DNA from 4 places in the Protaetiibacter sp. SSC-01 genome. Region 2 is predicted to be linked to each of the others. Evidence: predicted binding sites of a transcription regulator. Region 2 holds the regulator's gene; each other region holds the start of a gene.

Region 1 (7,436 bases), 1.3 Mb from region 2:
TGTCTTGCGAGATCTAGGTCTCGAGACGCGTCGCGCTCTCGCGCGGCGCTCCTCGACCTTTGACCTTCAGTTGAGCCCGCTTCGCGGCCTCAACTTACGGTCAAAAGTCCATGCCGCCCGTGGGGTCGCCGGCCGGAACCGGGTTCTTCTCGGGCTTGTCGGCGACGACGGCCTCGGTGGTGAGGAAGAGACCGGCGATCGAAGCCGCGTTGAGCAGCGCCGAACGGGTCACCTTCACCGGGTCGCTGATGCCGGCCGACAGCATGTCGACGTACTCGCCCGTGGCGGCGTTGAGGCCCTGGCCCACGGGGAGGTTGCGCACCTTGTCGACGACGACGCCCGGCTCGAGACCGGCGTTGAGGGCGATCTGCTTGAGCGGCGCGTCGATCGCGACCTTGACGATGTTCGCACCGGTCGCCTCGTCGCCCGAGACCTCGAGCTTCTCGAACGCGGTCTTGCCCGCCTGGATGAGCGCGACGCCACCACCGGCGACGATGCCCTCCTCGCCGGCCGCCTTCGCGTTGCGGATGGCGTCCTCGATGCGGTGCTTGCGCTCCTTGAGCTCGACCTCGGTGGCCGCACCCGCCTTGATGACGGCGACGCCGCCCGCGAGCTTGGCGAGGCGCTCCTGGAGCTTCTCGCGGTCGTAGTCGGAGTCGGTGTTGTCGATCTCCTGGCGGAGCTGCTTGACGCGGCCCGCGATGGCGTCGGCCGAGCCGGCGCCCTCGACGATCGTGGTCTCGTCCTTGGTGACGATGACCTTGCGCGCCTGGCCGAGCAGGTCGAGGGTGGCGTTCTCGAGCTTGAGGCCGACCTCCTCGGAGATGACCTGGCCGCCCGTGAGGATCGCGATGTCCTGCAGCTGGGCCTTGCGGCGGTCGCCGAAGCCGGGGGCCTTGACGGCGACCGACTTGAAGATGCCGCGGATCTTGTTCACGACGAGCGTCGCGAGAGCCTCGCCGTCGACGTCCTCGGCGATGATGAGCAGCTGCTTGCCCGCCTGGATGACCTTGTCGACGATGGGGAGCAGATCCTTGATGTTCGAGATCTTGCTGTTGACGATGAGGATGTACGGGTCCTCGAAGACCGCCTCCTGGCGCTCCGGGTCCGTCACGAAGTACGCCGACAGGTAGCCCTTGTCGAAGCGCATGCCCTCGGTGAGCTCGAGCGTCGTGCCGAAGGTGTTCGACTCCTCGACGGTGACGACGCCCTCCTTGCCGACCTTGTCGATCGCCTCGGCGATGAGCTGGCCGATCTCGGGGTCGGCGGCGGAGATGGACGCGGTGGCCGCGTACTCCTCCTTCGTCTCGACCTCCTTGGCGTTGGCGCGCAGCTCGGTCTCGACGGCCGCGACGGCCTTCTCGATTCCGCGCTTGAGGCTGATGGGGTCGGCGCCGGCCGCGACGTTGCGCAGGCCCTCGCGCACGAGCGCCTGGGCGAGCACGACGGAGGTCGTGGTGCCGTCGCCCGCGACGTCGTCGGTCTTCTTGGCGACCTCCTTGACGAGCTCCGCGCCGATCTTCTCGTACGGGTCGTCGAGCTCGATCTCCTTGGCGATGGACACGCCGTCGTTCGTGATCGTGGGGGCGCCCCACTTCTTCTCGAGCACGACGTTGCGGCCGCGGGGCCCGAGGGTGACCTTGACGGCGTCGGCCAGGGTGTTGAGGCCGCGCTCGAGGCCGCGACGGGCCTCCTCGTCGAAAGCGATGATCTTAGCCATGGGTTAGTGTCGTCCCTCCCGGACGTGATCCACAGTGATTTGGCACTCAATGATCGCGAGTGCCAGAGATCAGTCTGGCACTCGGTCGGGGTGAGTGCAAGCCGACCACCGCGTGCACGACGCGCGCAGACGGCATCCGCGGGGCGACGCTGAGAGGCCGCGGCTCAGCCGACGGGCACCGGGTCGGCGGCGCCGCTCTGCGGCACGAGCTCGACCCAGCTGTTGCCGGGGGCGAGCCGGATGACGGCCCCCGTGTCGTCGACGAGACGGATGGGCGCGAGGCGGTCGCCCTTCGACCACGTCGCGTGCACGACCTTGCCGTCCGACAGCACGAGAGCCTCGCCGCCGCCGATGAGTTCGGTCTTCGGCACGCCGAGCCCGAACGACACGGGCACGCGCACGACGACGACGTTGACCGCCGACAGCTGCGCCCCGTTGGAGTCGAGGTCGACGGCACCGTTCTGGAAGCGCAGCCAGCGCGACGAGGCCGCATCCCACCTCCACGACGGATGCGAGGGCGCCCCGAAGGTGAGGTCGATGCCCGCGACGGGCTGGCCCTCGCGTGCGGCGGTCGAGCCCGCGGCATCCGCGGCGAACGAGAAGTGCTGCTGCGGCGCCGCGAGGTCGAGGTGCATGCCGATGAGCTCCTGCGCCTTCACGATGACGTTGTGCGGCGCGGCCTTCGACTTCGTGCGGAACATGACCGCATCCGTGTCGCGCATGCCGTGGATGGCGTTGTAGACGTTCGTGTCGCGCATCATCGCGACGAAGCGCTGCTGACCGCCCGAGTACGCGACGATGCCGCCGAGCGGCGAGATGATGTCGGGATCCATGGGGCGGATCGAGCGGATGGGGCCGATCTCGGCGGGCACGTTCGAGTGCCACACGGCGACGTAGCGCGTGAGGCCGCCCTCGACGAGCTCCTCGAACACGATGTCGGTCGCCTCGAGGCCCACCTGCGGGCGCGCCGCCGTGTGGTCGTCGATCTTCGCGGCGAGCGACGGATGCGCGAGGCTCGCCGGGTCGTCGACCGGCATCCCCGTGAGCGGTGCGTAGACGACGGGCGCGGGCGTCTCGTAGGTGGAGACATAGGTGCTCGTCGGTGTCGGACTCACTGCCGGCATGGGTGCGGCGGCCGCCGTGCAGCCCGCGAGCAGTGCGCTCACCGCGAGTGCGAGAGCGCCGATCAGACGACGCCCCCGGGATTCCATGAGCGACATGCTAGGGCGACCGAGGCGGTCGGCCGCCGCTTGCCGTCGGCGCGTCCGGCGCGTCCGACGCGACCCGCGCGTCCGACACAGCCGGGGTCGTCGGCGCTCGCTCAGACGGGGCGGACGGTCTCGGCCTGCGGTCCCTTGGCGCCCGTGCCGACCTCGAAGGTCACGGCTTGACCCTCCTCGAGCACCTTGTAGCCCGGCATGTCGATGGCCGAGTAGTGCACGAAGACGTCCTGTCCGCCGTCCGACGTGATGAAGCCGAAGCCCTTCTCCGCGTTGAACCACTTCACGGTTCCGTTGGCCATCGTGTTGCTCCCCTGCTGTGTTCGTGTCGCGTGCCGCGGCCTACGTGTGGCCGAGCACGGGGTGATGCTAGCGACGCGGCGGGGCGCGAAATCGCGCAGGAGGCCCGAAATCGCGCCCCGTTCGCAAGATTCAACGCAGATTAAACATCGGCGTAACACCGGCGGCCGTGGAGGGCGCGAGGAGGCCGTTCAGCCCGCCATCGGAGCGGTTTAGCCGGCAGGCGCCGGCGGGACGTAGTCCTCGCCGAGCACGACCGTGATCGCCGCGATCGGGAACGCGTCCGACAGCTGCACGTCACTCGCGCCGACGAGCTGCGCGATGCCGCGCGCGATGCCCTCGTCGTCGGGGTTCGAGAAGTAGACGATCGTCGTCGGCTCCTCGGTGTTCGACGCGGATGCGCGGCTCGGGTTCGGCCAGCCGGCTGCGGCGATCTGGTCGCCTGCGGTGTTCGAGAGGCCCTGCGTCGGCGTGCCGTTGAGCACGGCGAGCGTGAGCTGACCGAGGTACTCGGGGTCCACGGCGAGCGGGTCGGTGATCGGCTCGGCGGTCTCGACGACGGTCGGCGTGGGCGTCGGCGTCGGGGTCTCCTGCGCGAACGGCAGCTTGAAGGTCGGGTCGAACGTCGAGAGCAGGAACAGGCCCGCGACGGTCAGCACGGCGGTCGCGAGCACGGCCCAGCCGAAGCCGATCCAGCCGCGGCCGCGACGGCCGGGGGCGCGGTGCGCGCCGACGCGGTCGACGCCGCCGGGGATGTCGTCGAAGCGGTCGCGGGGGAAGCTGGCCATCTAGTCGGTCGGGTCCTGGGTGTCGATGCGGAAGGTTCGGGAGGCGCGGGCTGCCGCCCGGGCATCCCGCACACGCTGCAATCGGCGCACCAGGAGTGGGTCGTGGCGCAGCGCTGCCGGCGAATCGAGTATGGCCGACAGAAGCTGATAGTAACGTGCGGGTGCCACGTCGAACTCGGCACGGATGGCCGAGGCCTTCGCCCCCGTCCGCCCCGCCCAGGCGTCCTCGAACTCGAGCACGCGCCGCGAGAACGGGTCGAGCGGTTCGGCCGGAGTGAGGCGCGCGGCGCCCGAGCTGGCGGACATGCGGCACCTCCCTGATCTCGTGCGGGCTGACGTCGGAGACCGGCGTCATCCGGTCGACGCCGCCAGCCTAGGAGCGGTGAGCCTCCGTGCCCGGGCGACCCGCGGGAGGACGCACAGCCTCGAGCACGTCGCCGTGCGGGGAGCCGGATGCGAGGGGCACCCCGTCGAGGGCGAGCACGAAGCCAGCGGCGGCATCCGCTCGCCCCTCCGCCGCGAGCGCGGCCCAGCGCTCGGTGACCTCGGGCAGGGCTCCGCGGGCCTCGAACGTGACGGCCCGACCGCCCGCCCCGGCGATCGCCGCGAGCAGGCGTTCGCGGTCGGCGGGCGGCAGGTAGACGGCGGTGCCGAGCGTCGCGACGACGAGGGTCGCGCTGGCGGTCGCGGCGGCGGGCAGGGCGGCGAGCGCGTCCGCGACCGCGGCGGGCAGGGCGGCGAGCGCGTCGCCCGCGACGACCTCGACGGGGTGCGCGCGCGCCGCCGCGAGTGCGGCGCGCAGGCGTTCCCGCCGCTCGGGCCGGTCGGGCGGCAGCGAGGCCTCGAGCCAGCGCGCGTCGTCGGCGTCGCGCGCGTCGAGCGGTGCGAGGTCCACGCCCCGCCGCCAGCGGATGTCGGGGAGCGCGTCGGGGACGAGCACGGCGTCGAGTCGGGCCTCGAGCACAGGGCTGCCGTCGCCGAGTGCAACCCCTGCCTCGCCGTCCGGCGTGCGGAAGCGGTAGCCGTACCGGTCGGGCAGCAGGCAGAGCCCCGCCGACGCGCCGAGCTCGACGAGGGCGATCGGTCCTGGGATGTGGGCGAGCGCCACGAGGAGCGGCACGCAGCGCCCGGGCTCGTTCGTCTGCACGCGGCGGCGCGGCAGCTCGCGTGCGAGGTCCTCCGCGCGGGCGAGCACGGCATCCGCCCACACGGCGTAGGGCGCGTCGGGCACGCCGAGGTACGCCGCGACCGCGAACAGCAGCGACGGCTGCCGCGCGGGTCGCGGGAGGGCGTCGAGCAGGGCGAGCACGCGGTCGTCATGGGCGACGCCGAAGCACCACTCCACCTGCCGCGGCGACGTGGCCGCGAGCTCGCGCGCGGCCCGCAGGTACCAGTCGCGCGTGCCCTCCGTCATCTCCACATCATCCGGGAACTCCGAGACGTCCCGCGACGTTGTATCGAGCGGGTGCCCGGAGCGGGTACCTAGGATGTGCGAGGAAAGGGGACGCGATGGGCTACAACGTCAGCAAGTCCGAGGAGCAGTGGCGCGAGGAGCTCGGCGAGGACCGCTACCGGGTGCTGCGCCAGGCGGGCACCGAGCGGGCATGGACGGGTGAGCTGCTCGACGAGCACCGCGCGGGCCTCTACACGTGTGCCGCGTGCGGCGCCGAGCTGTTCAAGAGCGGCACGAAGTTCGACTCCGGCTGCGGCTGGCCGAGCTTCTACGACTCGGTGAACCCGGATGCCGTGGAGCTGCTCGAGGACACCTCGCTCGGCATGGTGCGCACCGAGGTGCGCTGCGCGAACTGCGGCGGCCACCTGGGCCACGTGTTCGACGACGGCTTCGGCACCCCCACGGGGCTGCGCTACTGCATGAACTCCCTCTCGCTCGGCTTCCAGGCCGAGGGCGAGGCCGCAGCGGGCCACTGATGGCCAAGAAGGGTTCCGCCGCCGACGCGATGCTGCGGCGGCGGTCCCACTCCTCCGTGGGCGACGAGGCTCCGAGCGACAAGGAGCTGCTGCGCGCGATCGAGGTCGCCGGCACGGTCGCCGACCACGCGGCGCTACGCCCGTGGCGGGTCATCGCGATCCGCGGCGAGGCGCGCGAGCGCGTGGGCCGCGCGATCGCCGAGGACTCCGGGGCGACCGGATCGGATGCCGAGAAGCTCGCCCGCAAGCCGTTGCGCGCGCCGCTCCTGCTCGCCGTCGTCGTCTCGCCGAAGCCGAGCGCGAAGGTGCCCGACTGGGAGCAGGAGGCCGTCGCATCCGGTGTCGCCCACGCGTTGAGCCTGCTGCTCGACGAGGCGGGCTGGGGCGTCATGTGGCGCACGGGCCACTACACGCGCTCGGGCGCCGTTCACCGTGCGCACGAGCTCGCCCCCGACGAGCGTCTGCTCGGCTGGCTCTACGTCGGGTCGAAGCCCGAGAAGAAGAGCGGCAAGCGCAAGCCGGTCACGGCGAAGAAGCATCTGTCGAGCCTCTGAGCCCTCGGATGCGGCTCCCGCATCCGCTCACGACCTCCCGGCGGCGAGCAGGATGAGGTCGGCGACCTCGCGCGGGTGCGTCACCATCGCGAGGTGGCCGCTCTCGAGCTCGATCGTGTGCGCGCCCATCCGATCGGCGAGGAACCGCTCGAGCTCGGGCGACGTCGTGCGGTCGTTCCGCGAGATCGAGTAGAACGTGGGCTTGTCGTGCCACGCCGCGTGGGTCGTGTGCGAGCTGAACAGCTCGTCGGAGATCGGCCCCTGCACGGCGTAGAGCGCACGCGCTCGTCGCTCGTCGACGCCGTTCGCGAAGTCGTTCAGGAACGCGTCCTCGGAGAGCTGCGCGAAGCCGTCGGCGTGCTCGAGGCCCGCGCTCGCGGGCGGTGCGGGGAACCCGCCGGCGAGCGCGCCGTAGTCCTCCCCCGCGTCGGGTGCGCGCGCCGCGATGTAGACGAGCGCGGAGACCTTGTCGTCGCCGCCCGTCTCGGAGATGACGGTGCCCGCCCAGGAGTGCCCGGCGAGCACGACGGGACCGGTCGCACGCGCGAGGGCGCGGCGGGTCGCGGCGGCGTCGTCGACGAGGGTCGTGAGCGGGTTCTGCACGGCGATGACCTCGAGGCCCGCGTCGAGCAGCAGGGGGATGACTCGCTCCACGACGAACCGTCGGCGTAGGCGCCGTGTACGAGCACGACGCTCTCGGCATGGGGAGTGGTGCTCATGGTGGTGCCCCCTTCTGCGGGCGCACCGGGGGATGTGCGCCGGGATGCTGGCCCCCAGCCTGCACCCCGCCGCGAGCCGGACGCTACCCCTGGTCGCAGTTCGCGAGGTCCGTCTCGGCGAGCGGCTTGCCCTCCTCCGTGATGTAGGTGACGAGCAGCACGACCGGCTCGTCGCCCTCGTTGACGCCCTCGTGGATGTAGTCGGC
Region 2 (7,436 bases):
CCTCGAGATCGGCGTGAGCTCGCCCGAGCCCGCGCCCTCCAAGGGGCTCGGCGTGGGCGAGGTCGGCTACCTCATCACGGGCGTGAAAGACGTGCGCCAGTCGAAGGTCGGCGACACCGTCACGAGCGCCGCGAAGCCCGCATCCGAGGCCCTGCCCGGCTACACCGACCCGCTGCCGATGGTGTTCTCGGGCATCTACCCCATCGATGGCGCCGACTACCCCGAGCTGCGCGAGGCCCTCGACAAGCTCAAGCTCTCGGATGCCGCCCTCCAGTACGAGCCGGAGACCTCGGTCGCGCTCGGCTTCGGGTTCCGCTGCGGCTTCCTCGGCCTCCTGCACCTCGAGATCGTGACGGAGCGCCTGCGCCGCGAGTTCGACCTCGACCTCATCACGACCGCGCCGAGCGTGCCGTACCAGGTGACGACCGACGACGGGAAGACGGTCACCGTCACGAATCCCTCCGAGTACCCGACCGGCACGAAGATCGCCGAGGTGCTCGAGCCGATCGTCAACGCGTCGATCCTCGCACCCAAGGACTACGTGGGTGCGATCATGGACCTCTGCCAGTCGCGTCGCGGCACCCTCAAGTCGATGGACTACCTCGGCGAGGACCGCGTCGAGCTCAAGTACACGCTGCCGCTCGGCGAGATCGTGTTCGACTTCTTCGACCAGCTGAAGTCGAAGACGCAGGGCTACGCGTCGCTCGACTACGAGCCCGCGGGCGAGGCGCCGGGCGAGCTCGTGAAGGTCGACATCCTGTTGCAGGGCGAGACCGTCGACGCGTTCAGCGCGATCGTGCACAAGGACAAGGCCTACGCCTACGGCACGATGATGGCGACGCGCCTGCGCGAGCTCATCCCGCGCCAGCAATTCGAGGTGCCCATCCAGGCGGCGATCGGCGCCCGCATCATCGCGCGCGAGAACATCCGCGCGATGCGCAAGGACGTGCTCGCCAAGTGCTACGGCGGCGACATCACGCGCAAGCGCAAGCTGCTCGAGAAGCAGAAGGAGGGCAAGAAGCGCATGAAGATGGTCGGTCGCGTCGAGGTCCCTCAGGAGGCGTTCATCGCCGCGCTCTCGGGCGACGTCGAGAAGGCCAAGGACAAGAAGTAGCCCGCATGGGTGCCGAGCCGCCCGCGGGGCTGACCTACTCCGAGGTCGGGATGTCGCGGCCGGGCGCCGAGGTGCCGCCCGGATTCCGCGTGCGCGAGCGGCGCATCCGCCTCGGCGAGGGCGATGCCCTGTGGAAGCGGGCCGTCGCGGTCGTCTCGGGGTGGCGCATCAAGACGGCGATCGGCTTCGAGGTCGTGCCCGACGACGAGCGCGTCGTGGCCGGCCGCTACTACGACACGACGTACCGCTCGCGGCTCGTGCGCCAGTTCGAGCCCGTGCGGGTCGTCTGGGTCGCCGAGGAGCCCCGGATGCGCGGCTTCGGCTACGGCACGCGACCCGCGCATCCGCTCACGGGGGAGGAGTGCTTCCTCGTCGAGCGAGACGCGGATGGCGCGGTGTGGCTCATCACGCGCACCGTGACGCGCGTCTCGCGCGGCCCCTGGCGGTGGCTTGCGCCCGCCGTGCGCGCCGGTGTCCGCATCTTCCAGCGCCGCTATGCCGAGAGCGCCGTGCGCCTCATCCTCGGCACGGATGCGCCGCTGCCGGGCCTGCGCCGCGCACGTCGCCGGATGGTGGGCGAGGGCCCGTCGGGCGTCGACGGCATCGCGCGCCTCGGCTACGGGCTGGGTCCCGCGCCCGGGCCCTTCGACCGCCCGCCCGAGGAGCCCGTCGAACTCGACGCGGATGAGCTCCCGTGGGAGCTGCGCGGCGGTGAAAGCGACTCTTCCTCGAATCGTTAGCGCTTCCATCCGGAAATCTGGGAGAATCGACGCGTGTCACCCGCGTCCGCGCCCCCCGGCGACGCCCCGCGACGGTCGACGGCCCCCGCCGCCTCCGCGCACGGCGAGCTCGCCCGGCTCTGGCGCGTACCCGTGACCTACGGCGCCGTCGGCGCCACCCAGGCGCCCGACCTCATGCGCTACCCGCCGCGCGGCTACCGCCCCTTCGAGCGCACCGTGCGCGTCGGGCACGGACCCGAGCGCTGGGAGTACGCGTGGATGCGCGTCATGAGCTGGGGTATCCAGCGCGGCGCCGGCTTCCACGTGACGCCCGTCGAGGCGCCCGCCGAGGCGACCCAGGCCGCGTACGTGCCCGTGGCGTTCGACGACGACGGCAACCCCGTCACGCCGGCGACCGTCGGCGCCGGGGGAGAGGCGCTCTACACGCCCGAGGGCGACGCGATCGTGCGCGCGGGCGACACCGGCATGCTGCGCGCCTCGTTCTGGCCCAAGGCCTTCCCCGTGCGCGTCGTCTTCGTGGTCGACCAGCCCACGCGCCGTGGCGCCGCCTTCGGAACCCTGCCCGGGCATCCGCTCGCGGGCGAGGAGCTCTTCATCGTCGAGCGGCGCGACGATGACTCGGTGTGGCTCACGGTGCGCATCTTCTCGCGCCCCGCCAACCTCTTCTGGACGGCCGTGCTGCCCGCCCTGCGCCTCGTGCAGTCGATGCTCGTGCGCCGCTACCTCCGCGAGCTCACGGGCCCGCTTCCCGCCTGAGCGCGCGGCTCGTCCGCCCCGCGCGAGCGGTCCCCCGTCACCCGGGAGAGAATGGACGGATGCCGAGCGCCCTCCCGATCGCGGACCCCGCCCCCGCCGACGGCGCGCTCCCCGCATCCGTGGCCGAGGGATCTGCCGAGCGCGACCTCGGCGTCTACCTGCACGTGCCGTTCTGCCGCGTGCGATGCGGCTACTGCGACTTCAACACCTACACGGCGTCCGAGATCCGCGGCGTGCGGCAGAGCGACTACGCGGGGCAGGCGGCGGCCGAGGTCGGCTTCGCCCGGCGCGTGCTCGCGGATGCCGGGGTCGTCGAGCGCGAGGTGTCGACCGTCTTCTTCGGCGGCGGCACGCCGACCCTGCTCCCGACGAGCGATCTCATCCTCATGCTCGACGCCGTGCGCGACGCGTGGGGCCTCGCGCCGGGCGCCGAGGTCACGACCGAGGCGAACCCCGACTCGGTCACCGAGGCGGGGCTCGTCGAGCTCGCCGAGGCGGGCTTCACGCGCGTGAGCTTCGGCATGCAGTCGGCCGTGCCGCATGTGCTGCGCACGCTCGAGCGCACCCACGACCCCGCCCGCATCCCGCTCGTCGTCGAGTGGGCGCGCGCCGCGGGCCTGCAGGTGAGCCTCGACCTCATCTACGGCACGCCCGGCGAGAGCCTCGACGACTGGCGCCGCTCGCTCGAGCTCGCCCTCGCGCAGCGGCCCGACCACCTCTCGGCCTACGCGCTCATCGTCGAGGCGGGCACGAAGCTCGCGCGGCAGATCTCGCGCGGCGAGGTGGCGCAGCCCGACGAGGAGCTGCAGGCCGACCAGTACGAGCTCGCCGACGAGCTGCTCGCGGCCGCCGGCTACGACTGGTACGAGGTGAGCAACTGGGCGACGGATGCCGCACATCGCTCGCGCCACAACCTCGCCTACTGGACGGGCCAGGACTGGTGGGGCGTCGGCCCCGGCGCGCACAGCCACGTGGGCGGCGTGCGCTGGTGGAACGTCAAGCACCCCGCCGCGTATGCGGAGCGTCTCGCCGCGGGCGTCTCGCCGGCGGCCGGCCGCGAGACCCTCGACGACGAGACACGCCACGTCGAGGACGTGCTGCTGCGCAGCCGCATCGTCGACGGGCTCCCGACGGACGTGCTCGACGCATCCGGCCGCTCCGCCGTCGCGGGGCTCATCGCCGACGGGCTCGTCGACGGCCAGAAAGCGATAGCCGGCCGCATCGTGCTGACACGACGCGGCCGGCTGCTGGCGGACGCTGTGGTGCGCCGCCTTCTGGACTAGCGGACGAACTTGATGCTGAGCGGGTACGTGTAGAACTCGCCCTTGTTGGCGGCCAGGGCCGCCATGATCCCGAACACGATCGCGAGCACCCATGCCGCGAGCAGGATCAGGAACCCGATGATGAAGAACGACGTGATGTACCCCACCACGTACACGATCAGCAGCGTCAGCTGGAAGTTGAGCGCCGTCGCGGTGTGCGCGCGCACGAAGGCGCCGCGGTCCTTGAGCACGAGGTACGCGATGAGCGGCGCGAGCCACGAGAAGAGGATGCCTCCCACGTGGGTGAGCGTCGACCACAGGCGCTGGTCGGCGGGGGTCATCTCCTGACCGGGCACGGGGCCGGGGGTCTGGGGAGGCGGAGGAGGCGGGGGAGTGGCAGTCATGACGCCATTAAAGCAAGAGCGCCGGGCCCGAGGGTCCCGGCGCTCCGCGTGATCCGTCTTACTTGATGAGACGGATGGCGAACGGGTAGCGGTAGCTGCCGCCCGCGTTCACCTTGGTGAAGCCGATGATCGAGAGGATGATCGCCGCCACCCAGATCGCGAACTGGATCAGGTAGAAGAGGAATCCGATGAACACGATCGCGAGAACCGTGCCGAGGATGATGCAGGCGATGTAGCCGATCGTGACGGTGATCTGGAAGTTGAGGGCTTCCTTGGCCTCGACGTTCGTCTTCGGGCCACGGTCCTTGAAGATCAGCCAGATGATGAGGGCCGGAAGGAATCCGAGGATGCCGCCGAGGTGGGCGAAGGACGCCCACTGCTTGTCCTCCGCCTCCGTCAGGGGGGCGGCGGGCGTCGGCTGGGCCGGCTGCGCGGGGTCGGTCATGGTGGTGGTGCCTTTCTTTCGTCAAAAGCAGACTCGGGGGGAGCAGTCACTCACGCTAGCGCCCGGTGTCTCGCGCGTGCAACGGGCTCGCCGCGCGGTCGCGAGGTAGAGTTGCTGGCAGTCACATACCCGGAGTGCCAGACCCGCTGGCGGTGACCTCCGGGGGATCGCGGAGGGGGATGCCATGGTCTCGGACCGGAGTCTCGCCGTGCTGCGCGTCATCGTGCAGGACTACGTCGCCACGAGCGAGCCCGTGGGCTCGAAATCGATCGTCGAGCGCCACTCCTTCGGGGTGTCGAGCGCCACGATCCGCAACGACATGGCGCAGCTCGAGGAGGACGGCCTCATCACGGCGCCGCACACCTCCTCGGGTCGTGTGCCGACCGACAAGGGCTACCGCGTCTTCGTCGATCAGCTGAGCGAGCTGCGTCCGCTGTCGGGCGCGCAGCGCAACGCGATCGAGACGTTCCTCGGCGAGAGCGCCGACCTCGACGAGGTGCTCGGTCGCACCGTGCGCCTGCTGTCGCAGCTCACCAACCAGGTGGCTCTCGCGCAGTACCCCTCGTTCGGCACGGCGCGCGTGCGCCACGTGGAGTTCGTCGCCCTGGGCTCGCACCGCGTCATGGCGGTGCTCATCACCGACACGGGCCGCGTCGATCAGCGCATCGTCGAGACCACGGCGGGCGCCGACGCCGAGCAGCTCGCGCGCCTGCGAGAGCGCATCAACGCCGAGCTCGGGGGCGTGGCGCTCGCCGACGCCTCCGCGCAGCTCGCCGCCGCGATCGACCACATCGAGCCGGGGGATCGGGATGCGGCGGCGCCGCTGCTCACGAGCCTCGCCGAGCAGGTGGCCGCGAACCGCCACGACCGTCTCGTGATGGCGGGCGCCGCGAACCTCGCGCGCACGGAGCGCGATTTCAGCGGCTCGATCTTCCCCGTGCTCGAGGCGATCGAGGAGCAGGTCACGATCCTCAAGCTCTTCGGCGAGATGCACCTCGAGTCGGACGAGGTCACCGCGCGCATCGGCCGCGAGAACGCCGAGTACGGCCTCTCGGAGACGAGCGTGCTCGCATCCGGCTACTCGGCTCCGGGTGGTTCCGTCGCTCGTCTCGGCGTGCTGGGACCCACCCGCATGGACTATTCGGGCAACATGGTCGCGGTGCGCGCCGTGGCCCGCTACCTCTCGCGCCTGCTGGGCGACGACATCGGACAAGGGGAACGTTGAGCGATCACTACGAGGTGCTCGGGGTCGAGCGCAGCGCGTCACCCGAGGAGATCAAGAAGGCCTACCGGCGCCTTGCGCGCGAGCTGCACCCCGACGTGAACCCGTCGGAGGAGGCTGCCGAGCGCTTCAAGCTCGTGACGCACGCGTACGACGTGCTGAGCGATCCGGAGCAGCGCGAGCGCTACGACATGGGCGGCGCGACGGGCTTCGGCGGTCAGGGCTTCGGCTTCGGCGACATCTTCGACAGCTTCTTCGGTGCCGCCGCGGGCCGCTCGGCGGGTCCGCGCTCGCGCACGGAGCGGGGCCAGGACGCGCTCCTGCGCATCGAGATCGACCTCGACGAGGTCATCTTCGGCACGACCCACGAGCTCGAGATCGACACGGCCGTGCTCTGCAAGGCGTGCGAGGGCTCGTGCTGCGCGCCCGGCACCTCGATCGCGACGTGCGACATCTGCGGCGGCACGGGGCAGATCCAGCGCTCGGTGCGCTCGCTCCTCGGCAACGTCATGACCTCGAGCCCCTGCGGCACGTGCCGCGGCTACGGCACGATCATCCCGAACCCGTGCCCGACGTGCGCGGGCCAGGGGCGCGTGCGTGCGAAGCGCAAGGTCGCGGTCGACGTGCCCGCGGGCGTCGACACGGGCATGCGCCTGCACCTCCCCGCGGAGGGCGAGGCGGGCCCCGCCGGCGGCCCCAACGGCGACCTCTACCTCGAGGTCAAGGTGCGCCACCACGACATCTTCAGCCGCAACGGCGACGACCTCCTCGCGACGCTCGAGGTGCAGATGACGGATGCGATCCTCGGCGCGCGAGTGAGCCTCGACTCGCTCGACGGCCCCGTCTCGATCGAGATCAAGCCGGGCACCCAGTCGGGTGACGTCGTCACGATCAAGGACCGCGGCGTCACGCGCCTGCGCGGCGGCGGCCGCGGCGACCTCCGGGTGGGCGTGCACGTGCAGACGCCCGTGCGCCTCAACTCGAGCGAGACCGATCTCATCAAGCAGTTCGCGTCGAAGCGCCCGCCCGCGAAGCCGCAGTTCTCGAAGTTCCAGCAGGGCCTCTTCGCGAAGCTGCGCGACCGCTTCCTCGGCTAGGCCGCGCATGGCGAGCCTCTACCTGACCGACGACCTCGCGGATGCGCGCGTCGGCGCACGCGTGGAGGTGACGGGCGACGAGGCGCGGCACGCGCTGCAGGTGGCGCGCATCCGTCCGGGCGAGCGGATCGCGGTGGGCGACGGGCGCGGAACTCTCGTGCGCGGGGCGGTCGCCGCCGCGGAGCCGGGCGTGCTCGCGGTCGACGTCGACGAGGTCTCCTACGAACCCGCGCCCGTCCCCGCGCTGTGGCTCGCGCAGGCGCTCGCGAAGGGCGACCGTGACGAGCTCGCCGTGCAGGCCGCGACCGAGCTCGGCGTCGCGGGCGTCATCCCATGGGCGGCCGAGCGCTCGGTGACCCGCTGGGAGGGCGCGAAGGTCGCCCGCAACGGGGAGCG
Region 3 (7,436 bases), 1.5 Mb from region 2:
ACGGTCGTCGAGTGGGGCGCGGGCAAGGTCGACGGGGTCGTCGACTCGTGGATCGAGGTCGACATCGAGCGTCCCGTCGGCGGCGACCCCGAGGCCGACGACGCCCCGCGCCACGTGCGCCTCGCGACGTACGGCCCCCGCTGGGAGGGCGTCGAGCTCTAGCCGCGAGCACCGACGTAGGCTTGTCCGGTGCTGCTCGCGATCGACACCTCCACGGGGACGAGCGTCGCCGTCGTCTCCCGCGAGGGCACCCTCGCCGAGCGCACGAGCGCCGACACCCGCGGGCACGCGGAGGTCGTGGGCGCCTTCATCCGCGACGTGCTCGCCGAGGCGGGTGTCGCGCCGCACGAGCTCGAGGGCGTCGCGGCGGGCATGGGCCCCGGCCCCTTCACGGGCCTGCGGGTCGGCATCGCGGCCGCGCGCGCGTTCGCGGTCGGGATCGGCCGCCCCGTGCTGCCCGTCGTCTCGCACGACGCCGTCGCGTACGGCCGCACCGAGCGCGTGCTCGTCGTGACGGATGTGCGCCGCCGCGAGTACGCATGGTCGCGCTACGCGGCCCCCGGCTCCGACGGCCTGCCCGTGCGCCTCGAGGGCCCCTCGCTCACGCCCGTCGCGGATTTCGACGTCGTCACCTCCGTCGCCGGTTACGTGCGGATCGACGCCCCCACGATCGACGCGGGCCTGCTCGGCATCCTCGCGCTCGCGCGCCACGACGCGGGACTCGCCGCGGGCCCCGCCGAGCCCGTGTACCTGCGCGCTCCCGACGTGACGCTCTCGACGCCCAAGCGGGTCACGCCGTGAGCGCGACCGTCACCCTGCGGCTCGCCACGGCATCCGACCTCGACGCGATCGACGCGCTCGAGACGGCGACCTTCCCGAGCGACGCGTGGTCGCGCGAGGCGATCGCCTCCGAGCTCGCGAGCGCCCACACGCACTACCTCGTCGCGGTCGACGAGACGGATGCCGTGCTCGGCTACGCGGGGCTCCTCGCCCCTCGCGGCTCGGGCCAGGGCGACATCCAGACGATCGCGGTCGCCGAGCACGCCCGTCGCCGCGGCATCGGCGCGACGCTGCTCGACACGCTCCTCGCCGAGGCCCGCGCCCGCGACGCGCGCGAGGTGTTCCTCGAGGTGCGCGCCGACAACCCCGGCGCCGAGGCGCTCTACGTCACGCGCGGCTTCGAGCGCATCGCCGTGCGCCCCGCGTACTACCAGCCCGACGGCGTCGACGCCGTGGTCATGAAGGCGGAGCTGACATGAGCGCACCCCTGGTGCTCGGCATCGAGACGAGCTGCGACGAGACCGGCATCGGCATCGTGCGCGGCACCGAGCTGCTCGCAAACGTCATCGCGAGCTCGATGGACGAGCACGCCCGCTACGGCGGCGTCGTGCCCGAGATCGCGGCGCGCGCGCACCTCGAGGCGCTCACGCCCGCGATCGAGGAGGCCCTGCGCACGGCGGGCGTCGCCCTCGACGAGCTCGACGCGGTGGCCGTCACGAGCGGGCCGGGCCTCGCGGGGGCGCTCATGGTGGGCGTGGGCGCCGCGAAGGCGCTCGCTGTCGCGACCGGCAAGCCGTTCTACGCCGTCAACCACCTCGTGGGCCACGTCGGTGCGGACCTCCTCAACCACGACCCCCTGGTAGGCGAGGGCGAGCTCGAGTTGCCGACGATCGCCCTGCTCGTCTCGGGCGGCCACACCTCGCTCCTGCTCGTGCGCGACCTCGTCTCCGACGTCGAGCTGCTCGGCGAGACGATCGACGACGCGGCGGGGGAGGCCTTCGACAAGGTGGCCCGGCTGCTCGGCCTGCCCTACCCGGGCGGCCCCGAGATCGACCGTGCGGCCGCCGAGGGAAGAGCGGATGCCATCCGCTTCCCGCGCGGACTCACGGCCCCCAAGGACCTCGATCGGCACCGCTACGACTTCTCGTTCTCGGGACTCAAGACGGCCGTCGCGCGCCACGTCGAGGCGGCGCGCGCCGCGGGCGAGCCCGTGCCCGTCGCCGACGTCGCCGCGAGCTTCCGCGAGGCCGTCGTCGACGTGCTGCTCACGAAGGCGCTCGCCGCGTGCCGCGACCTCGGTGTTCCGCGCCTCCTGCTCGGCGGCGGCGTCGTCGCCAACCGGCGGCTGCGGGATGCGGCGGTCGAGCGGTGCGCGGAGGCGGGCGTCGCGCTCCGCATCCCCCCGCTCTCGCTGTGCACCGACAACGGCGCCATGATCGCCTCGCTCGCCGCCCAGCTCATCGCGGCGGGCCACGCGCCGTCGAGCCTCGACGTCGGCGCCGACTCGACGCTCCCCGTCACGCAGATCCAGGCCTGACGCCCGGATGGGTCGCTTGCCGGGCCCCCGCGCGGCTGCCAGCATGGCGGGGACCCCCGAGGGAGCCCCATGTCCGACACCACCACCCCGTCCGCGTCCGACCCCGTCGCGCCGCCCGTGCCGCCGCCGTCGCCCGCGGATGCACCGCCCGTGAACCCGTACGTGTCGGCGCCCGCCGCGCCGCAGGCCGCGCCCAACCCGTTCGTCTCGCCCGGTGCGCCCGCCGAGGCCTATGCCCCGGGCGCCTACCAGCCCGTGCCGACGAGCCCGCCGCCCACGGCGCTCGCGCCCTACTCGACGAGCGGCGTCGCCTACGCTTACGCGCCCCGCACGAACCCCGTCGCCATCACCTCGCTCGTGCTGTCGCTCGCGGGCATCCTCACCTGGATCACGGCGATCGGCGGCGTCATCGCGGGCCACATCGCGCTCAGCCAGATCAAGCGCACGGGCGAGGGGGGACGCGGGATGGCGATCGCGGGGCTCGTCGTCGGCTACGTGCTCTCGGGCTTCCTCCTGCTCTACGTGCTGCTCATGGTCTTCGTGTTCATCGGACTGTCGAGCGTGCGCTCCTACTGAATCCCGGGCGCCGGCGCAACGCGTTGACAGCCCTGTGGCCCGCTGCGAGCATGGGGCAGTCCCTCAGTCGAAGGAGTCCGGACATGACCGATCCCACCGCCCCCGGCACCCCCGAGGAGCCCACTCCGGGCGCCGACGCCGCGCCCTCCGCCCCCGGCACGCCCGCGACCCCGGCTGCTGAGCCCGTCGCGCCCGCCGAGCCCGTCGCTCCCGCGGCCCCCGCCGCCGAGCCGACCGCGCCCGCCGCCCCCGCGGCCGAGCCGACCTCGAACCCCTACGCGGCCCCCGCGGCGAGCCCCTACGCGGCCCCCGGTGCCGCGCCCGGCGGTGCCCCCGTCAAGCAGACGCTGAGCCTCGTGTCGTTCATCCTCGGCATCCTCGGCGTGCTGCTCGCCTTCGCGTGGGGCTTCGGCTTCATCCCGGGCCTCGCCGCCGTGATCCTCGGCTTCCAGGGCAAGAAGAAGGAGCCGGATGCCCCGAAGTGGATGGCCACGACGGGCATCATCACCGGTTTCGTCGCGATCGCGATCGGCCTCATCTTCGCGATCCTGACGATCATCGGCATCGTGCTGTACTTCGCCGCGCTCTCGCAGATCGGCGACTACTACAGCTACTGAGTGCGCTCGACGAGGATCGCCGTGCGCTTGCCGGCGATCCTCGTCAGCACGAGCGTGGCGCTCTCGTCGCCGCGCAGTGCGAGGCGCGTGCGGAACGACGCGGGGTCGACATCGACCCCGCGTTTCTTGATCTCGAGGGTGCCGATGCCGCGAGCCCGCAGCGCCTGCTTGAGCTTGCGCTCGTCGAACGGCAGCTCCTCCCGCACGCGGAAGGTCTGGCCGAACGCCGTCTCGGGCGCGGCATCCGTCGTGATCCACGCGATCGTCGGGTCGAGCATGCGTCCGCCGAGCGAGCGTGCGAGGTCGCCGATGAGGCGGGCCCGGATGACGGCGCCGTCGGGTTCGACGAGGTGCGTCCCGAGCTCCCCGGCCTCGGCATCCGGAGCGGGCGCCGGCGCCGTGAGCTCGTGGGCGCCGTTCGCGCCGAGCAGGAGCGCGGAGCGGCCCACACCCTCGCGCGCGAGCGCGCCCGACCACACGACGAGCTCGACGACCTCGCGGTCGACCGACACCCACTGCGCCTCGACGCCCTCGGGGATGAGCTCGTGGTCGAGCCCCGGGCCGAGCTTGACGCCCGTCGGCTTCGTCGCGGCGCGCGCGAACACCGCGTCGAGCGGGGGAGACCAGTCGGCGGGGTCGGAGTGGCGGCGGCCGCCGCCCCGGCGCGCGGGGTCGAACCACAGCGCGTCGACGTCGGCGGGCTCGTCGGCGAGCGCGTCACCCTGCACGACGCGGGCCCCGGGGAACGGCGCGAGGTTGTAGGCCGCGATCGCCGCCGTCGCCTCATCGCGCTCGACCGCGATGACCCGCAGGCCGAGGCTCGCGAAGGCGAGCGAGTCGGCGCCGATGCCGCACCCGAGGTCGGCGACGGATGCGACGCCCGCGCGCGCGTAACGCCCCGCGTGCTGCGCAGCGACCTGCAGGCGGGTCGCCTGCTCGAGTCCGTCGGGCGTGAACAGCATGCGGTCGGCGAACTCGTGGAACCGGGCTCGCGCGCGCGTGCGCAGGCGCGCCTGGGTGAGCACGGCGGCGACGAGCTCGGGGGAGTGCCCGGCCGCGCGCAGCCTCGAGACGGTGCGCACGACATCCGCGTCGGCCGCGATCGGGCCGACCTCGTCGAGCAGCCGCAGCCCCTCGGGCGTCAACAGCGCGCGCAGCTCCTCGGGCGTCACTCCTTCACCGTACCGGGGTGCACAAACGCTGCAGCCCTTGCCGTCGCGCGCCAGGTATCTCTGCAGCGCCAGGGCAACCGCTGCTGCGTTTGGCCCACATGCCATGGGCTGAGCACCCGTCGGTTGGCAGTCGGATTGAATGAGTGCTAATCCGGGCCTATAGTTGTCCTGGCACTCTCGAAGTGAGTGTGCCAAACCCCTGAGTCTTCAGAAAGAGGTCACACGTGTCGGTCTCCATCAAGCCGCTCGAGGATCGCATCGTCATCAAGCAGGTCGAAGCCGAGCAGGTCACCGCGTCGGGTCTGGTCATCCCGGACACCGCCAAGGAGAAGCCGCAGGAGGGCGAGGTCGTCGCCGTGGGCCCCGGCCGCATCGACGACAACGGCAACCGCGTGCCCCTCGACGTCGCCGTGGGCGACCGGGTCCTGTACTCGAAGTACGGCGGCACCGAGGTCAAGTTCGGCGGCGACGAGTTCCTCGTGCTGTCGGCCCGCGACGTGCTGGCGGTCGTCGTCCGCTGAGTCCATCTGCGCTGCGATGATCCGCAGCGCATCCAGGATCGTCGACATCCTGCCGGAAGGCCCCGAGGCTCTGCCATCGGGGCCTTTCCCGTCATCCGGGGCCCTCGCACGCGACTAGCCTCGAGTGGTGAGCACGCCCGATCCGTCCCCGCGCGCTCAGGGCCAGGGAGCGGGTCTCGCGTTCGCGATCACCGCCTACGGCCTCTGGGGCTTCCTGCCCGGTTTCTTCCTCCTGCTCGACCCCGCGAGCCCGTGGGAGATCGTCGCCTTCCGCGTGCTCATGTCGCTCGGCTTCTGCGCCGTGCTGCTGACCGTGACGCGCGGATGGCGCGCCTTCGTCGGCCTCGCGCGCCAGTGGCGCGTGCTCGGCACGATGGCGCTCGCGGGCCTGTTCATCTACATCAACTGGCAGGTCTTCGTGCTCGCCACCCTGAGCGGCCACGTCGTCGAGGGCTCGCTCGGGTACTTCATCAACCCCATCGTCACGGTCGCGCTCGGCGTCATCGTGCTGCGCGAGCGCCTGCGCCCCCTCCAGTGGGCGGCCGTCGGCATCTCGCTCATCGCGATCCTCGTCATCTCGATCGGCTACGGCGCCTTCCCGTGGATCGCGCTCATCCTCGCGCTCTCGTTCGGCTTCTACGGCTTCATCAAGAAGCGCGTCGGCGCGCAGGTCGACGCCATCTCGGGACTCACGCTCGAGACCGCGTGGCTCACCCCCGTCGCGATCGTGCAGCTCATCATCACGGGCGCGACCGTCGGCCTGAGCTTCGGCGACGCCGGACCGGTGCACATCGTGCTCATGATCGCGACGGGCGTCATCACCGCGACGCCGCTGCTGCTCTTCGCCGCCGCCGCCCGTCGACTGCCGCTCGTCGCCCTCGGCCTCACCCAGTTCCTCGCCCCCGTGCTGCAGTTCCTCACGGGCGTCTTCCTGCTCGGCGAGCCCATGCCGGCCGGACGCTGGGCGGGCTTCGGGCTCGTCTGGATCGCGCTCGTGATCCTCGTCGTCGACATGGTGCGGGCGGCCCGCGAGGGACGCCGCGCCTCCCTTCCCGCGGCCTGAGCGCACGGTAGGGTCGCGGCGTGCGCACCCTGTCGACCCGCAGCCGATCCGTCGCGCTCGCCGCGGCATCCGCGTTCACCCTGGCCCTCGCGGGCTGCACGGCAGCAGCCCCCATGCCCACGCCCACCCCGACGCCCGTCGCGACGATCGCCCCGAGCGGCGACGGCGTGCTGCGCATCGGCACCCTCTTCCCCACGACGGGCGCGACGGCCTTCATCGGCGCGGCCCAGGTCGCGGGCGTCAACGCGGCCGTGCGCGAGATCAACGCGGCGGGCGGCGTGCTCGGCGCCCCTGTCGAGGTCGTCAACCGCGACTCGGGCGACGCGACCACCGAGACGCTCGAGGCGTCGTTCGCCGCCCTCGTGGAGCGCGGCGTCGACGTCGTCATCGGGCCGAGCTCGTCGGTGCTCGCCGAGCGTCTCCTGCCCGCGGCGATCGAGGCGGGCATCCCGCTCATCTCGCCCGCCGCCACCTATCCCGGCGTCGGGCCGGATGCGCGCGGCTACTTCGCGCGCACCATCCCCGCCTATGCGCACCAGGGCGTCGCGCTCGGCACCCTGCTGCCGGAGAAGGGCGCGAAGACGGTCGCGCTCGTCGTCGGCGCGGACGACGTCTCGTCGTCGATCACCGAGCCCCTCGAGACCACGCTCGCCGACAACGGCGCCGAGCTCGCCGTCGCGGCCGTCGTGCGCAACGCTTCCGGGGTCTCCCCCGCCGTGTCGGAGGTCACCAAGGCGAAGCCCGACGTCGTCGTGCTCGCGACGCCCGACAACGGCGACGTCACGAAGGCGCTCATCACGGCCCTCACGCAGGCCGGCTACCGCGGCGCGAAGCTGTGGCTCACGAGCCAGAACCTCGCCGACTACTCGCAGGCCCTGCCCGCGGGCACGCTCGACGGCGTCAACGGCATCCTCGAGGGGCTGCGCCCGGATGACGCGCTCGCCGCCAAGCTCAAGGTCGAGGACCCGGGGCTCGGCTCCTTCCGCTACGGCGCCGAGGCCTACGACGCGACGGTCATCGCGGCGCTCGCGGCGATCGTCGCGGGCGACGACGGAGGCCCCTCGATCGCGAGCCGGCTCATCGGCGCGACGCGCGACGGCATCCGCTGCACGAGCTTCGGCGAATGCGCCGACGTGCTGACGACCGAGCCCGATATCGCGTACGAGGGGG
Region 4 (7,436 bases), 1.4 Mb from region 2:
GAGCCGCATCCGCTGCCCGCGGTCAGAGGGTGAGCGCGCCGAGCTTCTCGCCGTAGGGCGTCTCGCCCACGACCTCGAAGCCCACGGCCTTGAAGAACGCCTCGGGCCCGGCCTCGCCGGGAGCCCACACGACCGTGATGCGGTCGAAGCCGCGGCGACGCGCCTCGTCGGCGAGCGCCTGCACGGCGAAGCGGCCGACGCCCGAACCCTGCGCATCCGCCTCGACGTGGATGCGCCACAGCGCGGCCTTGAGGAAGTCCTCGGGGGCGTCGGGGTCGAAGGTGCCCATGACGTAGCCGACGAGCTGATCGCCGTCCATGACGACGCGGGGCCACGAGCCTGCGGGGTCGAGGTCCTGCTCGACGTGCACGTAGGTCTCCGGCGCGATGAACGCCTCCTGCCCCGGCTTGAGGGCGAGGTTGCGGGCCGCGACGATGGTCTGCGCCGTCAGCTCTTCCAGTCTCAGGTCGGCCATTCAGACAGGCTAACCCGCCCGGGCGTCGAGCGGCAGATATCTCGATGTCGAGATATCTGAGAAGAGAGGTAGGCTTGACGGCGGTTTGCACGCGAAAGGACAACACGTGGTCGAGAAGATCAAGGTCGAGGGAACGGTCGTCGAGCTCGACGGCGACGAGATGACGCGCATCATCTGGCAGTTCATCAAGGACCGCCTCATCCACCCCTACCTCGACGTCACGCTCGAGTACTACGACCTCGGCATCGAGAACCGCGACGCGACCGACGACCAGGTCACGATCGACGCGGCCCACGCCATCCAGAAGCACGGTGTGGGTGTCAAGTGCGCCACGATCACGCCCGACGAGGCGCGCGTCGAGGAGTTCGGCCTCAAGAAGATGTGGAAGTCGCCCAACGGCACCATCCGCAACATCCTCGGCGGCGTCATCTTCCGCGAGCCGATCATCATCTCCAACATCCCGCGCCTCGTGCCCGGCTGGAACAAGCCGATCATCATCGGCCGCCACGCCTTCGGCGACCAGTACCGCGCCACCGACTTCACGTTCCAGGGCAAGGGCACGCTGACCGTCGAGTTCACCCCGGAAGACGGCAGCGAGCCGCTCAAGTTCGAGGTGTTCCAGGCGCCCGGCAACGGCATCGCGCAGGTGCAGTACAACCTCGACGAGTCGATCCGCGACTTCGCGCGCGCCTCGCTCAACTACGGTCTCGCCCGCAACTACCCCGTGTACCTCTCGACGAAGAACACGATCCTCAAGGCGTACGACGGCCGCTTCAAGGACATCTTCCAGGAGATCTTCGACACCGAGTTCAAGGAGCAGTTCGACGCCGCGGGCCTCACCTACGAGCACCGCCTCATCGACGACATGGTCGCCTCGGCCATGAAGTGGGAGGGCGGCTACGTCTGGGCCTGCAAGAACTACGACGGCGACGTGCAGTCCGACACCGTGGCCCAGGGCTTCGGCTCGCTCGGCCTCATGACCTCCGTGCTCGCGACGCCCGACGGGAAGATCGTCGAGGCCGAGGCGGCGCACGGCACCGTCACGCGCCACTACCGTCAGCACCAGGCGGGCAAGCCCACCTCCACCAACCCGATCGCCTCGATCTTCGCGTGGACCCGTGGCCTCATGCACCGCGGCAAGCTCGACGGCAACCAGGCGCTCATCGACTTCGCCGAGACCCTCGAAGACGTCGTCATCAAGACCGTCGAGTCGGGCAAGATGACGAAGGATCTCGCGCTCCTCGTGGGCCCCGACCAGGACTGGCAGACGACCGAGGAGTTCCTCGCGACGCTCGACGAGAACCTCAAGGCGCGCCTGGGCTGACGCAGCCCGTCGGCCACCGGCTGCTGCGGCGTCGCCCCTGACGGGACGGAAGACCCGGTCGGTCGTGCCCCCTCGCGCGTAGCGTGGGGGCATGACCGCACCCACGGCCGTCACCGTCACGGGCGCCGCCGGGCAGATCGGCTACGCCCTGCTGTTCCGCATCGCGGCGGGTGACATGCTCGGCGACCGCCCCGTGCGCCTGCGCCTGCTCGAGATCCCGCAGGCGCTCGCCGCGGCCGAGGGCACGGCGATGGAACTCTCGGATGCCGCGTTCCCGCTGCTCGAGTCGGTCGACGTCTTCGACGACGCGGATGCCGCCTTCGACGGCGCTGACATCGCGCTGCTCGTGGGTGCCCGCCCTCGTGCGGCGGGCATGGAGCGCGGCGACCTGCTCGCCGCCAATGCGGGCATCTTCGGCCCGCAGGGACGTGCGATCAACGACCACGCCGCCGACGACATCCGGGTGCTCGCCGTGGGCAACCCCGCCAACACGAACGCCCTCATCGCCGCCGCGCACGCGCCCGACGTGCCCGGGGAGCGTTTCACCGCCATGACGCGCCTCGACCACAACCGCGGGCTCGCGCAGCTCGCCGCGAAGCTCGGCGTCGGGGTGGGGCGCCTCACGCGCATGACCATCTGGGGCAACCACTCCTCGACGCAGGTGCCCGATCCCACGCACGTGCTGCTCGACGGCGAGCCCGTCGGCTTCGACCCGGCCTGGGTCGCCGACGAGTTCGCGCCGACCGTCGCGGGGCGCGGGGCCGCGATCATCGCGGCGCGCGGATCCTCGTCGGCGGCGAGCGCCGCATCCGCCGCCATCGACCACGTGCGCGATTGGGTGCTCGGCACGGCCGACGGCGACTGGGTCTCGGTCGCCCTGCCGAGCCGTGGCGAGTACGGTGTGCCCGCGGGGCTCGTGAGCTCGGTGCCCGCCACGAGCGACGGCGGCGAGTGGCGCGTCGTCGACGACCTCGAGCAGTCGGATGCGGTGCGCGAGGCGCTCGCGGCCTCCGCCGCGGAGCTCGCGGCCGAGCGCGACGCCGTGCGCGCCCTCGGCCTCCTCCCCTCTTAGTTCCCGTTCCGCGTGTTTGTTCCCGAAGGAACGGGTGCGAACACGCGGAACGGGAACAATCAGTAGAGCTTCTCGCCGCGCTCGAGCATCTCGAGGAACTGGCGGGCGCGACGCTCGCGCGTCTCGGGCTTCACGGCCTGCTGGATGCGGAAGATGAACGCCCAGCGGTTCTGCGCGTTGAGGGCGGCGAAGTTCGCGGATGCCGTGGGGCTCGCATCGAGCAGCACCTGCAGCTCGGGTGGCACGGGCGCGTCCTTCTGGCGGTAGGCGGCATCCCAGCGACCGTCTGCCTTCGCGCGGTCGATCTCCGCCTGACCGGTGGGCCGCATCCGCCCCTCCGCGATCAGGCGCTCGACGTGCTCGCGGTTGATCTGCGACCACGGGCTGCGCGGGCGACGCGGCGTGTAGGCCTGCAGGCTGAAGTTCTCGTCGAACGCGCCCGCCTGTCCGTCGATCCAGCCGAAGCAGAGGGCGACGTCGAGAGCCTCCTGCCGCGTGATACCGGGAAGCGTCGACTTCGCCTTCACGATCTTCACGCGCACGCCGTCGGCGGGCGGGTCGTTCTCGAGGAACGCCTCCCACTCGCGCCAGTCGGTGAACGGCAGGATCGGCTTCTCGGCGAACGACGACATGCCGACACGATACGGGCCCCGGACGACGTGCGTCCGGGGCCCGATTGTTCCCGTTCCGCGTGATTGTTCCCGAAGGAACGGGTGCGAACACGCGGAACGGGAACTATGGCGTCAGGATTCGACGGCCGCGGCCTCCACCTGCGCGGGCGAGCCGGCGGCCTGCACCGCGATCTTGCGGGGCTTCGCGGCCTCGCTCACGGGGATCACGATGCTCAGCACGCCGTTCTCGTAGCTCGCCGAGATGCCCGCGGTGTCGACGCCCTGGCCGAGGTTGAGCTGGCGCAGGAACGTGCCGCTCGAGCGCTCGCGTGCGATCCACGTGACGCCCTCAGCGCTGCGCGCGGTGCGCTCGGCGCGGATCGTGAGCACCTGGCCGTCCACGTCGATGTCGACGCTGCCCGGGTCGATGCCCGGGAGGTCGGCGTTGAGCACGTAGTGGTCGCCGTCGCGGTAGAGGTCCATCGGCATGAACCGCGGACCCTGGCGGTTGTCGAGGAGCTGGCCGGCGACGCGGTCGAGCTCGCGGAACGGGTCGAAGAACATGGTCATCGGTACCTCCTGGATACGGATGTGAGTCGTGGTGACTCAACTTCTCTGTATCTGTTTTAGCACTCTCGGGGGGAGAGTGCCAAGAGGGTGCGGGGTGCCCTCCCGCTGGTTGAGTAGCGCCGAGAAGCGGCGCGTATCGAAACCCCACCGACGTCAGACGTCCGTCCGGTTTCGATACGCCGTGCGTCGCGCCTGAGGCGCGGCGCGCGGCACTCAACCAGCGGGAGAGCGACTCAGTAGCCGAGGAACACGTCGGTGCGGATGCGGCGCGCACCCGCGGCGCGGAGGGCGCGACGCAGCCGCGCCACGTCCGCGGGCGCACCCGAGAGGTACACGTGGCGCTCGGCCGCATCCGGGATCGCCCGCAGCACGGTGTCGGCGTCGAGCGCGCCCGCGCCGAGCCACGTCCAGCCGGCGGGCAGCTCGCCGGGGTCGTCGGGCGACAGCACGGCGACGCGGCATCCGGTGGCGGCGAGCTCGTCGCGGTAGGCGAGGTCGGATGCCGACCGCACCGCGTAGAGCAGCTCGGCGTCGCCCGCGCGCCCGGCCGCGGCGAGGGCGCCGAGGTGCGACACGAAGGGCGTCACGCCGATGCCCGCCGCGACGAAGGCGAGCTTCGCATCCGCGTGGCGCGGCAGCGTGAAGTCGCCCCACACTCCCGTCGCGCGGATGCGGGCCCCCGGCTCGAGCGCGACGAGCGCGCGCTTGAAGCTCGACGCCTGCTCCCGCACGCGCACCCCGACCGCGACCTCGGGGTCGCCCGGCGCCGACGCGACCGAGAACACGCGACGGATGCCGCCGAGGTCGGGCCGGTGGTGCGGGATCGTGAGCTCGAGGTACTGGCCGGGGGCGAACCGCACGTGCGCCGTGGGGCGGAAGCGGAACTCCCACGCGGTCGGCGTGAGCTGCCGCTTGGACGCGAGCTCGAGCGTCACGCCGCGCCGCTGACCGAGCAGGAACGCGAGCACACCGCCGATGACGAGCGCGAGCTCGGTCGTGTTGCGGAACGGCCCGATCGTGAACGGCACGCTCGTGAGCAGACCCGTGACGACGGCGTACAGGATGCGCTGCCACGCGCGCGGCGGCATCGTGAGCGGCTCGCTGAGCATGAACCCCGCGGCGAAGACGACGGGGGAGGAGAGGAAGGTGAACGCGAGCGCCGTCGGCACGTCGCTGCCGAACAGCAGGAAGCGCACGAGGAGCACGCCGCCCGCGACGGCGATGTAGACGAGCCCCATGCCGAGCCGGCGCGTGCGCCACAGGATGAGGAGCGCCCCGAGCGCGACGACGGGAAGCAGCGGGGGAGTCGCGACCCACCACGACGAGAACGCGAGCCCCGTCACGCCGACGACGACGGCCGCGAACGCCGCGGGGTTCACGAGGTGCCGCCCGCGCCACGCGATGACGTACTTCGAGAGCGCGGCGATCGCGGCGGCGAGCGCGAGAAAAAGGAGCCCCGCGGGATCGAGCGTCGGCTCGAGCACGAAGAGCAGCAGGAGCGCCGTGATGACCCCCGACTCGACGAGCGGTCGGCTGCGGAAGGCGAGCCCGAGCACCTGATTCGCGATCCAGGACGCGGCGAGCAGCACGGCGGCCGAGGCGAGGATCGCGAGCGGGTCGATCGAGATCGCGTCGGTGAGCGCGAGCACGAGGGCCACGAGCCCGACGACGGCGAGCACGACGACGACGAGCAGGTACATCGTGATGCGGCCGAGCACTCGGTCGATCCAGGCGGTCACACGGTTCATGCGAAGACCTCTCCGGGGAAGCCGCGGCTCGTCTCGAGCGTGCCGTCGGACAGCATCCTGACCCATTCGACGCCCCGGCGCTCGAGCCAGCCGGGGTCGACGTCGAAGAACAGCGCGGTCGCGGCACCGTCGGCCGTGAGGTCGTCGGATGCCACGGCCCACGTCGCGAGCACGTCGCGCGCGGGCAGCCCGGTGACCGCGTCGAGCACGTGGTGCGTGCCGTCGGCGAGGCGGCGGCGGTTGCCGGCGCTCGCGGAGAGTGCGCCGTCGTGCAGCTCGGCGACGCCCACGGCCTTCGTCGGGTCACCCGGATGCTCGAGCGCGACCCGCATGGGCACGTCGCGGATGCGCAGGTCGCCCGAGCCGTCGACGACCGATCGCGCGACGCCCGCCTCGGCGAGCAGCGCGCTCACGAGGTCGACGAGGTAGCCCTTGCCGGCGGCGCCGACGTCGAGGAGCACGGGGGCGACGGTGTCGAGGTGGGTGCCGTCCCACGCGAGCGCGTCTTCGAAGCGGGGCACGGCATCCGGAACCCCCGCGAGGCGCGGCCCGAAGCCCGCGGCGGCGAGCGCGCCGCCCACAAGGGGCGAGACCCGGCCGCCCGTCGCGGCGTGCAGCTCGGCGTAGAGGGCGAGGAGCGGGCCGGCGTCGTCGGGCAGCTGGTAGCGACCCGGCTGCCGGGCGATGCGCGTCACGAGCGAGTCGTCGCGGTAGCGCGACCAGTCGCGGTCGAAGCGCTCCACGCGCTCCCGGGCGGCGGCGCGCACGTCATCCGCCAGCGGCTCCTCGGTGTCGATCCGCCACGGGGTGCCGAGGGCGTCGAAGCGCCACGCGTGCGGCAGCGGGTCGGCGATCACCCGGGCCTACGCGCGCGCGTCGGCCTTGATGGCCACGACGGCCTTGTTGAAGCCGCCGCTCGTGAGCGACGACCCGGCGACCCGCGAGACGTCGAGGTCGTCGATGTCCTTGCCGACGACGACGTCGGCGATGCCGCTCGCGAACTTCTCCTGGAAGGAGCGCGCCTGCGGGTCCTCCGCCTCGGGCGTGACGGTCACCGCCGTCACGACGTCGCCCTCGAGCGTGAGGTCGACCTTGACCGATTCCTCACCCGCGGGGGAGATGTAGCTCGCCTCGGCGCTGTAGTCGCCGTCGGCGTAGCTCGCGTCGGCGCCCGAGCCGCCCGTGGTGCCGTCGCCGCCCGTGCCGCCGTCCGCGCCGGAGGGGGATGCCGCGCATCCGCTCAGGGCGAGGAGGCCGATTCCGGCCGCGCCGACGAGTCCGAACAGGGGGCGGATGGAGGGCGCCTGAGTCGTCATGCGGATCAGAATCGCAGCGGATGCTTGGGCGACGCTGGCAAAGACGATGAATTCGCATGGATTTAACGTCGTACCGCGTTCGTTACGTCTCGGTAAATCTCGCCGCGCGGGATTGCGCACCTTTTGTTCGTACGCTTTACTAACAAACATGTCGGCACCGGAAGCGCAGCGCAGCGCCAGCCCCCGCGCCCTCCGCCCCTCGGCGAAGGTGCTGCCGGAGCACGCGCGCAGCCACAATCGCTCCCTCGTGCTGCAGCACCTCTACCGCGGCGGCCTCCAGAGCCGCGCCGACCTCGCGCGCGAGACCGGCCTCACGCGCG

Evidence for each region. Region 2 encodes HrcA, which represses chaperone genes, less so after heat shock. Its sites were predicted from a motif close to TTNGCACTCGNNNNNNNCGAGTGCNAA; they were not measured.
Region 1: a site for HrcA is predicted at 1,760-1,786, ahead of groL (chaperonin GroEL). Genes of this name have one in related genera too.
Region 3: a site for HrcA is predicted at 4,806-4,832, ahead of groES (co-chaperone GroES). Genes of this name have one in related genera too.
Region 4: a site for HrcA is predicted at 4,109-4,135, ahead of H4J02_RS02315 (Hsp20/alpha crystallin family protein). Genes of this name have one in related genera too.

Annotation. Positions count from the first base shown of each region.
Region 1 covers NZ_CP059987.1:570,062-577,497, reverse strand. Annotated here, with positions in the region: gene groL (chaperonin GroEL) at 101-1,720, opposite strand; gene H4J02_RS02730 (DUF3048 domain-containing protein) at 1,885-2,931, opposite strand; gene H4J02_RS02725 (cold-shock protein) at 3,042-3,242, opposite strand; gene H4J02_RS02720 (LytR C-terminal domain-containing protein) at 3,453-4,028, opposite strand; gene H4J02_RS02715 (DUF3263 domain-containing protein) at 4,029-4,334, opposite strand; gene H4J02_RS02710 (DUF2332 family protein) at 4,402-5,442, opposite strand; gene msrB (peptide-methionine (R)-S-oxide reductase MsrB) at 5,538-5,957, shown strand; gene H4J02_RS02700 (nitroreductase family protein) at 5,957-6,511, shown strand; gene H4J02_RS02695 (alpha/beta hydrolase) at 6,539-7,165, opposite strand; gene H4J02_RS02690 (cupin domain-containing protein) at 7,314-7,436, opposite strand, start outside.
Region 2 covers NZ_CP059987.1:1,917,025-1,924,460, reverse strand. Annotated here, with positions in the region: gene lepA (translation elongation factor 4) at 1-1,114, shown strand, start outside; gene H4J02_RS09140 (DUF1990 family protein) at 1,120-1,854, shown strand; gene H4J02_RS09135 (DUF1990 family protein) at 1,888-2,610, shown strand; gene hemW (radical SAM family heme chaperone HemW) at 2,670-3,893, shown strand; gene H4J02_RS09125 (DUF4870 domain-containing protein) at 3,890-4,276, opposite strand; gene H4J02_RS09120 (DUF4870 domain-containing protein) at 4,335-4,721, opposite strand; gene hrcA (heat-inducible transcriptional repressor HrcA) at 4,906-5,946, shown strand; gene dnaJ (molecular chaperone DnaJ) at 5,943-7,040, shown strand; gene H4J02_RS09105 (16S rRNA (uracil(1498)-N(3))-methyltransferase) at 7,048-7,436, shown strand, end outside.
Region 3 covers NZ_CP059987.1:418,705-426,140, forward strand. Annotated here, with positions in the region: gene tsaE (tRNA (adenosine(37)-N6)-threonylcarbamoyltransferase complex ATPase subunit type 1 TsaE) at 1-162, shown strand, start outside; gene tsaB (tRNA (adenosine(37)-N6)-threonylcarbamoyltransferase complex dimerization subunit type 1 TsaB) at 190-801, shown strand; gene rimI (ribosomal protein S18-alanine N-acetyltransferase) at 798-1,259, shown strand; gene tsaD (tRNA (adenosine(37)-N6)-threonylcarbamoyltransferase complex transferase subunit TsaD) at 1,256-2,317, shown strand; gene H4J02_RS02010 (DUF4190 domain-containing protein) at 2,387-2,893, shown strand; gene H4J02_RS02015 (DUF4190 domain-containing protein) at 2,977-3,510, shown strand; gene H4J02_RS02020 (class I SAM-dependent methyltransferase) at 3,504-4,682, opposite strand; gene groES (co-chaperone GroES) at 4,907-5,203, shown strand; gene rarD (EamA family transporter RarD) at 5,331-6,266, shown strand; gene H4J02_RS02035 (ABC transporter substrate-binding protein) at 6,287-7,436, shown strand, end outside.
Region 4 covers NZ_CP059987.1:492,823-500,258, forward strand. Annotated here, with positions in the region: gene H4J02_RS02290 (MGMT family protein) at 1-9, opposite strand, end outside; gene H4J02_RS02295 (GNAT family N-acetyltransferase) at 23-475, opposite strand; gene H4J02_RS02300 (NADP-dependent isocitrate dehydrogenase) at 636-1,799, shown strand; gene H4J02_RS02305 (malate dehydrogenase) at 1,891-2,871, shown strand; gene H4J02_RS02310 (YdeI family protein) at 2,931-3,503, opposite strand; gene H4J02_RS02315 (Hsp20/alpha crystallin family protein) at 3,615-4,052, opposite strand; gene H4J02_RS02320 (ferredoxin--NADP reductase) at 4,286-5,800, opposite strand; gene H4J02_RS02325 (FAD:protein FMN transferase) at 5,797-6,657, opposite strand; gene H4J02_RS02330 (hypothetical protein) at 6,664-7,116, opposite strand; gene H4J02_RS02335 (ROK family transcriptional regulator) at 7,265-7,436, shown strand, end outside.